DNA from 2 places in the Streptomyces sp. NPDC093094 genome. Region 2 is predicted to be linked to the other one. Evidence: riboswitches for the same ligand, from Rfam matches in the RefSeq annotation. Region 2 holds a riboswitch; the other holds the start of a gene.
The links. A riboswitch is a leader RNA that binds a small molecule or an ion and turns the genes downstream of it on or off. The one in region 2 is predicted to bind thiamine pyrophosphate.
Positions count from the first base shown of each region.

Region 1: linked by a shared signal. The riboswitch ahead of thiC (phosphomethylpyrimidine synthase ThiC) and the one ahead of thiO (glycine oxidase ThiO) in region 2 are both predicted to bind thiamine pyrophosphate.

Region 1 is NZ_JBIVOX010000005.1:30,445-37,642, reverse strand. It holds gene ACIQGV_RS11265 (YibE/F family protein) at 235-1,836, opposite strand; TPP riboswitch at 1,908-2,085, shown strand; gene thiC (phosphomethylpyrimidine synthase ThiC) at 2,078-3,877, shown strand; gene ACIQGV_RS11255 (hypothetical protein) at 4,004-4,870, opposite strand; gene ACIQGV_RS11250 (metallophosphoesterase) at 5,065-6,150, opposite strand; gene ACIQGV_RS11245 (LacI family DNA-binding transcriptional regulator) at 6,575-7,198, opposite strand, start outside.
Region 2 is NZ_JBIVOX010000011.1:222,904-230,101, reverse strand. It holds gene ACIQGV_RS24665 (deoxyribonuclease IV) at 1-866, opposite strand, end outside; gene pknB (Stk1 family PASTA domain-containing Ser/Thr kinase) at 974-2,902, opposite strand; gene ACIQGV_RS24655 (thiazole synthase) at 2,996-3,790, opposite strand; gene thiS (sulfur carrier protein ThiS) at 3,794-3,994, opposite strand; gene thiO (glycine oxidase ThiO) at 3,991-5,142, opposite strand; TPP riboswitch at 5,140-5,252, opposite strand; gene ACIQGV_RS24640 (hypothetical protein) at 5,308-5,679, shown strand; gene ACIQGV_RS24635 (NAD(P)/FAD-dependent oxidoreductase) at 5,790-6,965, shown strand; gene ACIQGV_RS24630 (Rv2175c family DNA-binding protein) at 7,030-7,198, shown strand, end outside.

The DNA.
Region 1 (7,198 bases), on a different contig from region 2:
GGTGCCGTAACGCTTCACCAGGCGGCCGACGCGGCCCTCGGCGGCGCGTTCACGGCCGCGGCCCGGGCTGCGGCCGCGGGGTGCCGGCGGACCGGGCACGGCCCGTGCCCGGCTGCTTCCGGCGCCCCCGCCCGTCTCGGCTCGGCATGAGCGCCCCGGCCTGCCGGGCTCAGCGATTGCGGCAGCAGCCCTGCTTCAGCTCGATGCCTGCAGCAGCGGCGGCCCCGCCCGGGCTCAGCGCTTGCGGCGGCGGCCTCGGCCCGCGCGGGCCCCTACGGCTGCCGGGCCCGGCTGGGCGCCTGCGGGCGACATGGCGGGACGGTCGGCGGAGACCATCAGCGCGGCCAGCGCGGTGGTGACGGGAACGGATGCGACCAGGCCGATCGAGCCGACCAGGGTGCGCACGATCTCCTGCGCCACCAGTTCGCTGTTGGCGACCGCGCCCACGCTGCTCTGGGCGATCGAGAAGAGCAGCAGCAAGGGCAGGGCCGCGCCCGCATAGGCCAGGACGAGCGTGTTGACGACCGACGCGATGTGGTCGCGGCCGATGCGGATACCCGCCCGGTACAGGCCGCGCCAGCCCATCGTGGGGTTGGCCTCGTGCAGCTCCCAGACCGCCGACGTCTGGGTCACCGTCACATCGTCCAGCACACCGAGCGAACCGATGATGATGCCGGCCAGCAGCAGACCGCTCATGTCGATCGACGGGTACAGCCCGTGGATCAGGCCGGTGCTGTCGTCCGTGTTGCCCGTGAGGGCGGCCCAGTCCATGAACCACGAGCCGAGCACACCGATCAGCAGCAGCGAGAGCAGCGTGCCGAGCACGGCCACCGATGTCCGCGCGGACAGGCCGTGACAGAGATAGAGCGCGACCAGCATGATGGCGCTCGCCCCGACCACCGCGACGACCAGGGGGTTCGAGCCCTGCAGGATCGCCGGCAGGACGAAGAAGTTGAGCACCAGGAAGCTGATGGCCAGGGCGACCAGCGCCATCACCCCGCGCATCCGCCCCACGAGGACGACCGCGAGCGCAAAGATGCCGGCGAGCACTGCCAGCGGCAGACGCCGGTTCACATCGGCGACGGAGTACTGCAGGTCCTTCGGAGCGGAGGGCTCGTAGGCGACCACGACCTCCTGGCCCTCGTGCAGCTGCCGGGACTGGTCGGGCTGGACGATCTCGGTGAACGTGCGCCCGCTGTCCTTGCCGGAGTCGACACGGATCGTCGCCCGCTTGCAGTCGCCGTTCGCCTGCTGCTGAGCCGACGACCCCTCGGCGGTGGAGGTGTCTCCGGTCGGGGGGACACCGGAGGCGTTGACCGACTTGCAGTCCACCTGCACGACCTCGGTGACCGTCGCCTGCTCCGTCTGCCGGTCGAAACCGACACCGGTGCGCTCGTGGCCCGGTGCCCCACCGGGCCACAGCACGGCGAGGCCCACCACGACCGCGGCGGCGAACGGGACCAGGATCGCCGCGATCACCTTGCGCAGATGCTTGGACACCGGTGTGGCCGGCCCATGGCTGTGGCTGTGCGAGTGCCCGTGCCCGCTTCCCTGCCCGTGCCCGCCTTCGGCGCCGTGTCCGCCTCCGTGTCCGGTGCCGCCTCCGTGTCCGGTGCCGCCTCCGTGTCCGGCGGCGCCTCGACGGCCGGTACCGCTGTCGTGTCCGCCGCCGTGGCCGTGGTCGCCACCGGGCCCGTCCCCCGAGTCGTGGCCGGGACTGTCGCCGTATCCGCCACCGGAGGTGTCTCTGGCGGCGCGCGCCTCACCGTGGCCGGGCTGACGCCCATGACGGCGCGGTTCGGGCGGTGGAAACGAGGGCTGCTGTGTCGTGGTCACCGGCCGATCATCGCAAGAACGGCAGGGGCCCCCTGTTCACCGCGCCAGAGTTGCCGCTAGCGTGGAGGCACCTTTGTACACGCGGGAGCTCGGAGCACCGGGCTGAGAGGGCGCTGACCTCCGTCTTCGCGATGTTTCACGTGGAACACGACGTGTTCCACACGAAACACCGGAAGACGGTGAACGCTGCGTCGACCGCCGAACCTGTTACCGGGTAATGCCGGCGTAGGGAGTAGGTCTCATGACCAGCAAGGACGTACGCACGCCTGCCTCCACGCAGCCGCAGACCTCCGTGGTCTCCGACAGCGATGACGTCAGGAAGTCCATCGGATGGCACAAGGCGTATGTCGAGGGCTCACGCCCCGATATGCGCGTGCCGGTTCGTCAGGTGCACCTCACCAACGGCCAGTCGGTCACGCTGTACGACACGTCGGGCCCTTACACCGATCCATCCGTCGAGACGGACGTCCGCAGGGGCCTGGCGCCGCTGCGGGAGAACTGGATCATCGCCCGCGGAGACACCGAGGAGTACGCGGGCCGCCCGGTCCGTCCCGAGGACGACGGCCTCAAGCACACCTCGCCGCGTGGCGGTCTGCGCAACCTCGACGCGGTCTTCCCGGGGCGCCCCCGGCTGCCGCGCCGGGGCCGTGACGGACAGGCGGTCACCCAGCTCGCCTACGCGCGCCGGGGCGAGATCACGCCCGAGATGGAGTACGTGGCCATCAGGGAGAACGTTTCGCCCGAGGTGGTGCGCGAGGAGATCGCGGCGGGCCGGGCCGTGCTGCCCGTGAACGTCAATCACCCGGAGATCGAGCCGATGATCATCGGCAAGCGGTTCCTGGTGAAGGTCAACGCCAACATCGGCAACTCCGCGGTGACGTCCTCCATCGAGGAGGAGGTCGAGAAGATGACCTGGGCGACCCGCTGGGGTGCCGACACGGTCATGGACCTCTCCACCGGGCGCAACATCCACACCACCCGTGAGTGGGTGCTGCGCAACTCCCCCGTGCCCATCGGTACGGTTCCGCTCTACCAGGCGCTGGAGAAGGTCGACGGCCGCGCCGAGGAGCTGACCTGGGAGATCTACAAGGACACGGTCATCGAGCAGGCCGAGCAGGGCGTGGACTACATGACGGTCCACGCGGGCGTGCGCCTGCCGTACGTGCCGCTGACGGCCAACCGCAAGACGGGCATCGTCTCGCGCGGCGGCTCGATCATGGCCGCGTGGTGCCTCGCGCACCACAAGGAGAGCTTCCTCTACGAGAACTTCGAGGAGCTCTGCGAGATCCTCGCGGCGTACGACATCACGTACTCCCTCGGTGACGGCCTGCGCCCCGGTTCCATCGCGGACGCCAACGACGAGGCCCAGTTCGCCGAGTTGAGGACGCTCGGGGAACTCAACCGGATCGCGAAGCGTTTCAATGTTCAGACGATGATCGAGGGCCCGGGCCATGTCCCGATGCACAAGATCAAGGAGAACATCGACCTTCAGCAGGAGATCTGTGATGAAGCTCCGTTCTATACGCTCGGCCCGCTGACGACGGACGTCGCGCCCGCGTACGACCACATCACCTCCGGTATCGGCGCCGCGATGATCGCCTGGTGGGGCACGGCCATGCTCTGCTACGTCACCCCCAAGGAGCACCTGGGTCTGCCCAACCGGGACGACGTGAAGACGGGCGTCATCACCTACAAGATCGCCGCGCACGCCGCCGACCTCGCCAAGGGGCACCCGGGCGCACAGGAGTGGGACGACGCGCTGTCCGACGCCCGGTTCGAGTTCCGGTGGGAGGACCAGTTCAACCTGGCCCTCGACCCGGACACGGCCCGGGAGTTCCACGACGAGACCCTTCCGGCCGAGCCCGCCAAGACCGCCCACTTCTGCTCCATGTGCGGGCCGAAGTTCTGCTCGATGAAGATCTCCCAGGACATCCGCCGTGAGCACGGCGGCACCAAGACGGAGATCGAGCAGGGCATGGCCGAGAAGTCGAAGGAGTTCGCGGCGGCGGGCAACCGCGTGTACCTGCCGCTCGCGGACTGACCCCGCCGCGGGGGACGGGCAGGCCAGGCCGCGGATGTCGGCCGGCTGTACGTCCGGCCCGGGCCGCCGAAGCCGTCGGTGGCCCGGTGCACGGCGTGCGTTCCCGGTCGGGGAACGCACGCCGGGTCAGTCCGGCTGGTGCTCGGGCCCGCCGAAGTCCGGGCTGCTGAAGTCGGGACTGGTGTAGCTCGGCCGGGGACCCGCCGCGGGACCCTCACCGGGGCTGGTGAAGCCCGGGCGCCCGTAGCCGAGGTGGGGGATACGGCTCGTGCGCGCGGGCTGCGTGGTGCGGGGCAGGGTGACGGGGCCGGACGCGGTGAGGGCATCGCGCAGGAACGGCAGGATGCCTCGCTCCACCAGGGCCTCCCGCCATGCCTCCCTGGCCTGGTCCAGCTCCCCGCCCGGATCGCCGTAGAGGCCCGTTTCCGGTGAGGGCCTGTTGCGCAGGGCGGTGAGCAGCAGACCGACGGCGGCGACCAGGATCGCGACGGCCGTCACGGCGCCGAACACCCACCCGGTCGTCAGCAGGGTGTCACCGAACGACTGGTCCGGATCGAGCACCTTGAGGAGGTAACCGACGAGCAGGAAGATCACGGCGGCGGTTCCGGCGAGGACGGGCGCCAGGACCGCGACGACGGCGACGGCCCCCGCTCCGGCGGTCTCGGTGACCTCGCCCATGGCGGAGGCGAGCCCCACCGTGCTCGCGCCGGGGTCGGCGGAGCCGGACTCGCGCACGGACGCCGGAGTGGAAGGCGCCGGCCGACGCAGTTCCTCGCGGACCTTCACATAGTGCTGGTACTCGGTCGCGGCGGCTGCCGTGATCAGGGCGGTGGCGCCGAGCGCCATGGTGCGCAGTTGTTCCGAGGTGAGCCGCTGGCCGGCCGCGGCCGGCTCCGGACGGTGTGGGGAGGAGCGCAGCGCCTCATCGAGGATCCGCTCGTATTCCTGGCGGTCCTCGCTCAGCAGGTGCTGCGGAACGCTGTTCATGTGCATCCCCCGATGCTCCGTAGGGCTTGGGGCTCGCACGCTGACGAGCCGTCGGGCAGAAACGGAGGGGAGCCTGCTACGGATAAGCCGATGGTAGAGCGGCAAAGGCACACGGTGACAGGGGGTTTGCAGAAATTGGCCCCCGGCCCGCGTCCGTCACCGGCCGGACATGCGACGAGAGACGCCTGTCCGGTGAAAGCTCACTTGTCCAGGGGGAGTTGCTGCACCAGAAGCTTTCCGGCCATGGTCACGCCGCCGTCCATGGCGATGGCGAGACCGTCGGCGTAGACGTGCGGCCCTTCGATCACGGGGCCTGAGGTGTCCTCGCCCTCCTCGTTGCCGACCTCGCCCAGGAGGTAGGGGATGGGGCTGTGACCGTGGACGATGCGGGTGCCCCCGTAGGTGTCGAGCAGCGAGCGCACGGCGTCCGCGCCGCCCTCGTCACGGAAGGAGAAGCGCTTGGTGAACTTGCGGAACAGATCCCAGACCTCGTCCGCGTCGTTGCGCGTGATGGTCTCGCGGACGGTGTCGTTGACCTCTTCGATGGAGTTTCCGTAGTCGAGGTAGGCGGTGGTGTCGGAGTGCACGAGCAGATGGCCGTCGACCTCCTCCAGGGCGTCGAGGCGGGACATCCACTGCAGGTGATGGTCCTGGAGGCGGTCCATGTCGGTCTTCTGGCCGCCGTTGAGCAGCCAGGCCGCCTGGAAGGTGGCGGTGCCCGCACCGGAGTTGACGGGGGTGTCGCCGAACCGCTTGGCGCCGAGGAGCAGCAGCTCGTGGTTGCCCATCAGGGCCTTGCAGTAGCCGCCCGAAGCGGCCGCCTCGGCGGACAGCCGCATCACGAGGTCGATGACACCGATGCCGTCCGGACCGCGGTCGGTGAAGTCGCCGAGGAACCACAGCCGGGCGGTGCCGGCGCACCACTGGCCGGCCGCGTCGATCAGGCCCTTCTCCTGGAGGGCGGCGACGAGTTGGTCGAGGTAGCCGTGCACGTCGCCGACCACGAACAGCGGGCCGGGCCCGGCGACGGGCTGGGGCACCGGGGCGGAGGCGGCGACGGGGTCCACGGTCACCTGGAGCGTGTCACCCCGATTGATGACGGGCAGATCGCGCTGGGTGGGGGTGTACCCCTCCGGGTACTCGACCGGTTCCGCGGTACCGGTGACCTCACCGGGGCGGGCGCCGGTCTCGTGGACGTAAGCGGGCACCCGGAAGTCGCGCAACGTCGCCGTGCGCTGCACCTCGGGTCCCTGACCGGCCCCCTGAGTCATCGACCCCTCCACCATCGCGCCGCATCTGCACCGCATCGGACTGCCTGGTCGCAGCTGCCCGCGGTGCCGTGGGCCCATCATAGGAATGCGGATCGTGCCATGTGATGACCCAGGGGTGGTGAATCGGAACAGGACTCCGCTTCACCGTGGCTTTCGCCCCGATTGGGCAGGTCTTTGCCGGAGGCGTGACGCGGCTCCGGGCGCGGCCCGGGTTCTCCCGGGAGCCTCGCGGGCACGGTGCCCTTCGGCGTGCCCGCGCCGACAGACCCGCGCGGCTCGCTTCTCGTCGGCGGGTCCCCGGCGCGGAGGAGCCCTCCCGGGCCGCTCCCGCCCGGTGCCTCTCGGGCGCGCGGTCGCCCCGGTCCGGTGGAACGTGCGCGGGCGATCGTCTCGTGCTCCGTCTCACGGACGGCCCGGTCCAGGTGGCGGACCGGGGCGGTCAGCCTTCGTCGGGTGTGCGCGGAGGGCTCACGGTGCGGCGGGGCGCGCGCCGCTGGGAAGAGGTGCGGACGATCAGCTCCGTCGGTATCACCTGCTCGACCGGGTGGTCCGACTCGACGCCCTCGATGGCGTCGATGAGGAGCTGGACCACGGCCGTGCCGATGCGGCGGGGCTTGAGGGACAGGGTGGTGATGGGCGGCTCGGTGTTGGCGTACACGGTGGACTCGCTGCAGCAGACGAGCAGCAGGTCTTCCGGCACGCGCAGTCCGTAGCGGCGGGCGGCGGCGAGCAGATCGGTGCCGTTGGGGTCGAACAGACCGTAGACGGCGTCGGGCCGGTCGGGCCGGGCGAGCAGTCGGTCGGCGGCGACGGCCCCGGCGCAGGGGTCGTGCGCCGGGTACGCCTCGTACACCGGATCCTGGCCCACACGCTCGCACCAGCGCAGATAGGCGGTGGTCGACAGGTGGGTGTAGGTGTCCGTGGTCGTGCCGGTCAGCAGACCGATACGGCGGGCACCGGCGTCGGCCAGGTGGTCGAGGATGCCGAGGACGGCGGCCTCGTGGTCGTTGTCGACCCAGGCGGTGACGGGGAGCGAGCCGGCCGGGCGGCCGTCGGAGACGAC
Region 2 (7,198 bases):
GCGTGTCCCTCCTTGCCGCCGGGAGTCTCGATGACCAGCGGGACGCCCTCGGTCGCGGGATGGGTCATCAGCGCGCGGAACGCGTCCTCACCGATGTGACCGGCGCCGATGTTCGCGTGCCGGTCCTTGTGCGCGCCCACGACGTCCTGGGAGTCGTTGGCGTGGACCAGCTTCAGCCGGCCCTCGCCGACGGTGTCCACCAGCAGGTCCAGGGTCTGGTGCATGCCGCTCGGCCCGGTCAGGTCGTGCCCGGCGGCGAAGACGTGGCAGGTGTCCAGACAGACGCCCAGCTTCGGATGGGCGTCCAGCGCCTCGAAGTACGGCCCGAAGTCCCAGGTCCGCGAGCACAGGGAGGACCCCTGGCCCGCGGTCGACTCCAGCAGCAGCCACGGGTCGTCGTCATGGGTCAGCTCGTCCAGCAGCGGCAGCATGTGCTCCCGCACCTGCCTCAGCGCCACCGAGCGGTCCCGGCCGCCGGTCGCGCTGCCGGTGTGCACCACCACGCCGAGCGCGCCGATCTCCCGGCCCCTCCTGAGCGAGTGCCGCAGCGAGGCGACGGACTTCTCGACGGTCGCCTCGGTGTGGGAGCCGAAGTTGATCAGGTACGGGGCATGGACGTACGCCGGGATCGACTCCGCCGCGCACGCCGCCCGGAACGCCTCGTCCTCCCGGGGGTTCCCGGCCGGGGTCGCCCACCCGCGCGGGTTGGCGACGAAGACCTGCACGGTCTCGGCCTTCAGGTCCCGGGCGTAGGACAGCCCTACGGTGCTCAGACCCCCGGCGACGGGCACATGGCTGCCGACGGGGTTGCGGGACGGGCCGGGGACAGGGCCCACCGGGCCACGGGGATGCTGCTCACTGCTCACCCGTTCAGGGTGTCATGCCCCGCGGGACACCCCCGCCGGAGGATCCCGCCGGGCATCCCGCCGGGCATCCTGCGGGGCGCCGCGGTCGCGCCGCGGTCGCGCCGCCCCTACCGGATCTTGATCGTGATCGTCGAGCCCTTGGGCGCGGTCTCGCCGCCCGCCACCGACTGGTCCTTCACCGTGTCGCCGAACAGTCCGAGCAGCCCGCGGTCCTCGTCCACCTCGAAGCCCGCGCCCTCCAGCTTGTCCTTGGCGTCGCCCACGCTGTCGCCGACCACGTCGGGCACCTCCACCATCACCGGGCCCTTGGAGAGCGTCAGCGTCACGGTGTCGCCCTCGGCGGCCCGGCCGCCCGAGTCCGGGGACTGCAGGGCGACCTTGCCCCTGTCGTGCTCGGAGTGGATCTGCGCGGAGGCGATCTCGACCTTCAGACCCGCCTCCAGCAGGTCCGCGCGGGCGTCGGCCAGGTCCTCCCCGACGACGTCGGGGACGTCCACCGGACTGCCCTTGCTGACGACCAGGGCGACGGCGGAGTCCGCGCGCACCTCGACGCCGCCCTCGGGGTCGGTGCCGATCACCGAGCCCCTGGGCACCTCGTCACTGAACTCGCGCGTGACCATGCCCGGCTGAAGGCCCTCCCGCTTCAGGGTCCGCCTCGCCTCGTCCAGCGGCTCGCCGGCCAGCGCGGGCACCCGTACGGTCTGGGGGCCGCGGGAGATCGTGAGCGTCACCGAGTCGTTGTCCCGGATGCGGGCGCCCGGCGCCGGGTCCGTACGGATCACCAGACCGCGTCCGACGGTGTCGGAGTAGGCGCGCTCGACCTCGCCGACCTCCAGCCCCGCGCCGGACAGCCGGTCACGGGCCTGCTCCTCGGTCTTCGCCAGCACCGGCGGGACCTTGGTGAACTGGCCGGAGTTGATGTACCAGACACCCGCGCCGACGCCGAGGACCAGCAGCAGGGCGGCCAGGACCGTGACCAGCCCGCGCCGGGGCACCGGCCGGCGGCTCGGCGGCGGAAGCGGCGGCGGGCTCGCCAGCCGGCTCGTGCGCTGGACGCCCTCGGACTCCTCGTCCTCGTTCACCGGCAGGGGGCGCGGCACCGTCAGCGACCGCGGGATCACGCTCGTGCGGTCCTCGGCGTTGTCGTGCTCCGCGGAGACCGCCTGCGGCGGCACGGCGTCCAGCTGCGCGTCGGTCAGCCCGGCCCGCGCCTCGCGCACCTGCGCGAGCAGCGCCACGGCGTCGTACGGCCGGATCCCGGCGGTGCGTGCCGTCGCCGAGGCGACCAGCTCGTCCAGCGCGAACGGCAGCCCGGGCACGGACGCCGACGGCGGCGGCACGTCCTCGTGGACGTGCTTGTACAGGATCTGCGCGGGGGAGTCCCCGTGGTGCGGCTTGCCGCCGGTGAACATCTCGAACAGCATCACGCCGCACGCGTACACGTCGACGCGCGGGTCCGCGGTGCCGTGCTCGATCTGCTCGGGCGCGAGGTAGGCCACCGTGCCGAGGACCGTGCCCGTCGTGCTGGTCACCGTGTCCACCGCGCGCACCAGCCCGAAGTCGGCGACCTTCACCCGGCCGTCGTCCCCGATCAGCACGTTCTCCGGCTTCATGTCCCGGTGCACGAACCCGGCCCGGTGGGCGGCGCCCAGCGCGGCCAGCACCGGCTCCAGGATGTCCAGCGCGGCCCGCGGCTGGAGCGCCCCGCGCTCGCGCAGCACGTCGCGCAGGGTGCAGCCGGCGATGTACTCCATCGCCAGATAGACGTACGACCCGTCCGTGCCTTGGTCGAAGACCTGCACCACGTTCGGGTGGGCGAGCCGGGCGACCGACTTCGCCTCCCGGATGAACCGGTCGACGAACGACCTGTCGGCCGCCAGCGTCGGGTGCATCACCTTCAGCGCGAGCACGCGGTCCAGGCGGGTGTCCACGGCCCGGTAGACCGTGGCCATCCCGCCGACCGCGATCCGCGCCTCGACGCGATAACGCCCGTCGAGCACCTGTCCGACCAGAGGGTCCTGAAGGGTCGTGTCCACGCAGGTGAGTCTACGAGCCGTGACCGCCGCACCTGCCGCGTCCGGGGCGATCGGGGCCGTACTGCAGCCGAGCTGTGACGGACCGCGCGGGCGTCAGAAGGCCGGCCGCTCGGGGTCCAGCCGGGCCAGCCCGCCGGCCGGCGAGGACGCCTCGGCGAAGTGCCGCCTGGGGATCCGCCCCGCCCGGTGGGCGAGCCGGCCCGCCTCCACGGCGTGCCGCATCGCGTCGGCCATCAGCACCGGCTCCTGCGCCCGGGTCACCGCGGAGGCGAGCATCACCCCGGCACACCCCAGCTCCATCGCGAGCGCCGCGTCCGACGCCGTGCCGGCCCCGGCGTCCAGGATCACCGGCACACGCGCGTGCTCGCAGATCAGCTGGAAGTTGTGCGGGTTGCGGATGCCGAGCCCGGACCCGATCGGCGAGCCCAGCGGCATGACCGCCGCACAGCCCACGTCCTCCAGCTTCCGGGCGAGCACCGGGTCGTCGTTGGTGTACGGCAGCACCGTGAAACCGTCCTCGACCAGGGTCTCGGCCGCGTCCAGCAGCTCGATCGGGTCCGGCAGCAGGGTGCGCTCGTCGGCGATGACCTCCAGCTTCACCAGGTCGGTGCCGAGCGCCTCACGGGCCAGCCGGGCGGTCAGCACGGCCTCGCCGGCGGTGAAGCAGCCCGCCGTGTTCGGCAGCACCCGGATCCCGAGGCGGTCGAGGACCGACAGCACCGAGCCGTGCACCGAGGGGTCCACCCGCCGCATCGCGACCGTGGTCAGCTCCGTCCCGGACGCCACCAGCGCCCGCTCCAGCACGTCGAGACTGGGCGCGCCCCCGGTGCCCATGATCAGCCGGGAGCTGAACGTCGTACCGCCGAGAACGAACGGATCGTCGGCCATGGGTCAGCCTCCCTGGACGGCGGTGAGAACTTCGATGCGGTCGCCGTCGGCGAGCGCGGTGGCCGCCCACTGCGTCCGCGGGACGACGGTCTCGTTGAGCGCGGCGGCCACACCGGAGGGTGCCGGGGTGAGGGACTTCACGAGCGTGTCGAGAGCCGTTCCCGGCTCGATCTGCCGACGCTCGCCGTTGACCGAGATGTTCATACGGGCTGCTCCGTGAGTGCGAATCGCTTCGGGGTGAAGGGGCGGGCCTCGGCGGTGAGTTCACCGGTGGTGAGCACATGGGCCATGGCGTCCCCGGTGACGGGGGTGAGCAGGACGCCGTTGCGGTAGTGGCCGGTGGCCAGCAGCAGGCCGTCCAGCCCGGTCGGGCCGAGCAGCGGCGCGTTGTCGGGGGAGCCCGGACGCAGACCGGCCCGGGTCTCCGTCAGCGGCAGTTCCGTGATGCCGGGGACCAGCTCATGGGCGTCGCGCAGCAGTTCGTACACGCCGCCCGCGGTCACCGTCGTGTCCCAGCCGAGTTCCTCGCTGGTGGCGCCGACGACCAGCTCGCCGTTCTCGCGCGGCACCAGGTAGACCTGGCTGCCGCGCACCACCGCGCGGACGGTACGGCTCAGGAAGGGCGCGTACGGCTTCGGCACCGTCAGCCGCAGCACCTGCCCCTTCACCGGGCGCACCGGCGGCAGCACGTCGCCCGGGACGCCCGCGAGCCGCCCGCTGAGGCTGCCCGCGGCCAGCACGACCTGCCCGGCCTCCAGCGGCGTGCCCGCGCGGGTGACGACACCCGTGGCCCGCTCCCCGGTGACGGAGAGCCGCTCGGCGAGGTCCCGGTGGAACACCACGCCCGTCCGCTCGCAGGCCGTGACCAGTGCCGCGGCCAGCCGCCGCGGGTCGATCTGGTGGTCGCCGTCCACCCGCAGCCCGCCGCGCACGCCCGGCGCCAGCATCGGTTCCAGGCGCCGGCACTCCCGTCCGGACAGCCACTGCGAGTCCAGGCCCGACCGCTGCTGGAGGGCGTGCAGTTCGCGCAGGTACGCGCGGTCGTCGGCGTCCAGCGCGACGGCCAGCGTGCCGCACTGCCGGTAGCCGAGGCCGTGTCCGGTGAGGTCGGTCAGCTCGGCGGCGAACTCCGGGTAGCGGCGTGCCGAGGCGAGGTTCAGCCCGAGCAGGGTCTCCTCGCCGTAGTGCAGTTCGGTGACGGCGGCCAGCATCCCGGCCGCCACCTGGGCGGCCCCGCCGCCCGGTTCGGGATCCACGACGGCCGTGACGAGACCGCGCTGCGCGGCCCGCCAGGCCGTCACCAGACCGATGATGCCGCCCCCCACGACGAGGACGTCTGACGTACGCGACATGGGCGTCCAGCCCCTCCCTTCGCCGGCATGACCCGGATCAGGTTCGTACGGTCGGAGGCCGGCCAGCCTCCCTCTCAGCCCGGTGCGTCCGGGCTCCCGCGAGTGCTTTACGTTGGCCACCACCCTAACCGCTGGTCCCGCACGTCTGTAAGGGAGCCTTCGCCCGTGGCCCGTTCGCTCGACGGTCTGACCCTCGCCCCGGTCGCCGACCAAGCCCCAGGTCAGGTGGGCACCCGTACCCGGTTCGACTACCACGAGAAGGACGGTGAGATCTGGGCCGACTACGCGGGCGGCGACGTCGTACGGGGCCGACTTGTGGGAACACGGGAAGGAGACCGGCTGGACTTTCGGTATGTCCAGCTCAAACGGGACGGCACGACGTCCGGCGGTCACTGTGCGTCCCGGGTCGTGGAACTGCCCGACGGACGGATCCGGCTGGAGGAGACCTGGCAGTGGGAGTCGCAGACGGGCAGCGGGACGAGCGTCGTGGAGCAGGTCGCCGAGGGTGTGGAGCACGTCACGGGAGCGGACCGCTGACTGACGGGATGTCAGGTGTCTATGGTGATCAGGTGAGCGAGGAGACGCCGGCTCAGCGCCGGGACCAGGGCACGGGAGCGCCGCCGCGCGCGGTCGTCGTCGGCGCGGGCATGGCCGGGGTGCAGACCGCGGTCGCGCTGCGCGAACAGGGCTTCACCGGCACGGTGACCCTGATCGGCGCCGAACCCCATCAGCCGTACGACCGGCCGCCGCTGTCCAAGGCCGTCCTGCTCGGCACCGCCGAGGGCTCCGCCTTCGACGTCGACTTCGAGGCCCTGGACATCGCGCTGCACCTCGGCCGCGAGGCCCTCGGCGTACGCCCCGCCGACCACGAGCTGGACACCGACCAGGGGCCGGTGCCCTACGACGTGCTGGTCCTGGCCACCGGCGCCGAACCGGTCCGTCTGCCCGGCGCCGAGGGCGTGCCCGGCGTCCATCTGCTGCGCACCCTCGACGACGCCGAGCGGCTGCGGCCCGTCCTCGGCCGGCAGCACGACATCGTGGTCGTCGGCGCGGGCTGGATCGGCGCGGAGTTCGCCACCGCCGCGCGCGAGGCGGGCTGCGCGGTCACCGTCGTGGAGGCCGCCGACCGGCCGCTCGCCGGGGCGCTGCCCGCGGAGGTCGCCGCGCCCATGACCTCCTGGTACGCCGACAGCGGCGCCGAACTGCGCACCCACGCTCGCGTGGCGCGGGTGGAGCCCGGGGAGGTCGTCCTCGACGACGGCACCCGGCTGCCCGCGGGCGCGGTCGTCGTCGGCATCGGCGCCCGCCCCGCGACCGGATGGCTCGCCGGTTCCGGCATCGAGCTGGGCGCGGACGGCGAGGTCGTGGCCGACGCGCATCTGCGGACCTCCGCGCCGGACGTCTACGCGGTCGGCGACTGCGCCTCCTTCCCCTCGGGCCGCTACGGTGAGCGGCTGCTGGTCCACCACTGGGACAACGCCCTGCAGGGCCCGCGCACGGTCGCCGGGAACATCGTCGGCGCGCAGACCGGCGAGGCCCCGGTGGCCTACGACCCGGTGCCGTACTTCTGGTCGGAGCAGTTCGGCCGGTTCGTCCAGTACGCCGGGCACCACACGGACGCCGACACGCTGCTGTGGCGCGGCGACCCCTCGGGCCCGGCCTGGTCGGTGTGCTGGCTGCGGGAGGGCCGGCTGGCCGCCCTGCTGGCGGTGGGGCGCCCGCGCGACCTCGCCCAGGGGCGCCGGCTGATCGAGTCGGGCAGGGTGATGGACCCCGGTCTGCTCGGGGACCCGGCGCGGCCGCTGAAGACGGCGGCGGCGTGACGCGTCCGCCCGGGCGGACGGGCTCGACTTCCGACTGTCGGTGGGGGATGGCAGGCTTGTTCCCGTGACCGAGATTGACGCAAAGACCGATGCTCTCGTCCCCGCCTGGCTCACCCTCCCCGACATCGCCGAGCAGTTCGGTGTCGAGGTGACGCGTGTGCGGCAGCTGGTCAAGGAGGGCCAGCTCATCGCCGTACGCCGAGGTGAGAACCGCGCGCTGCACGTCCCCGCCG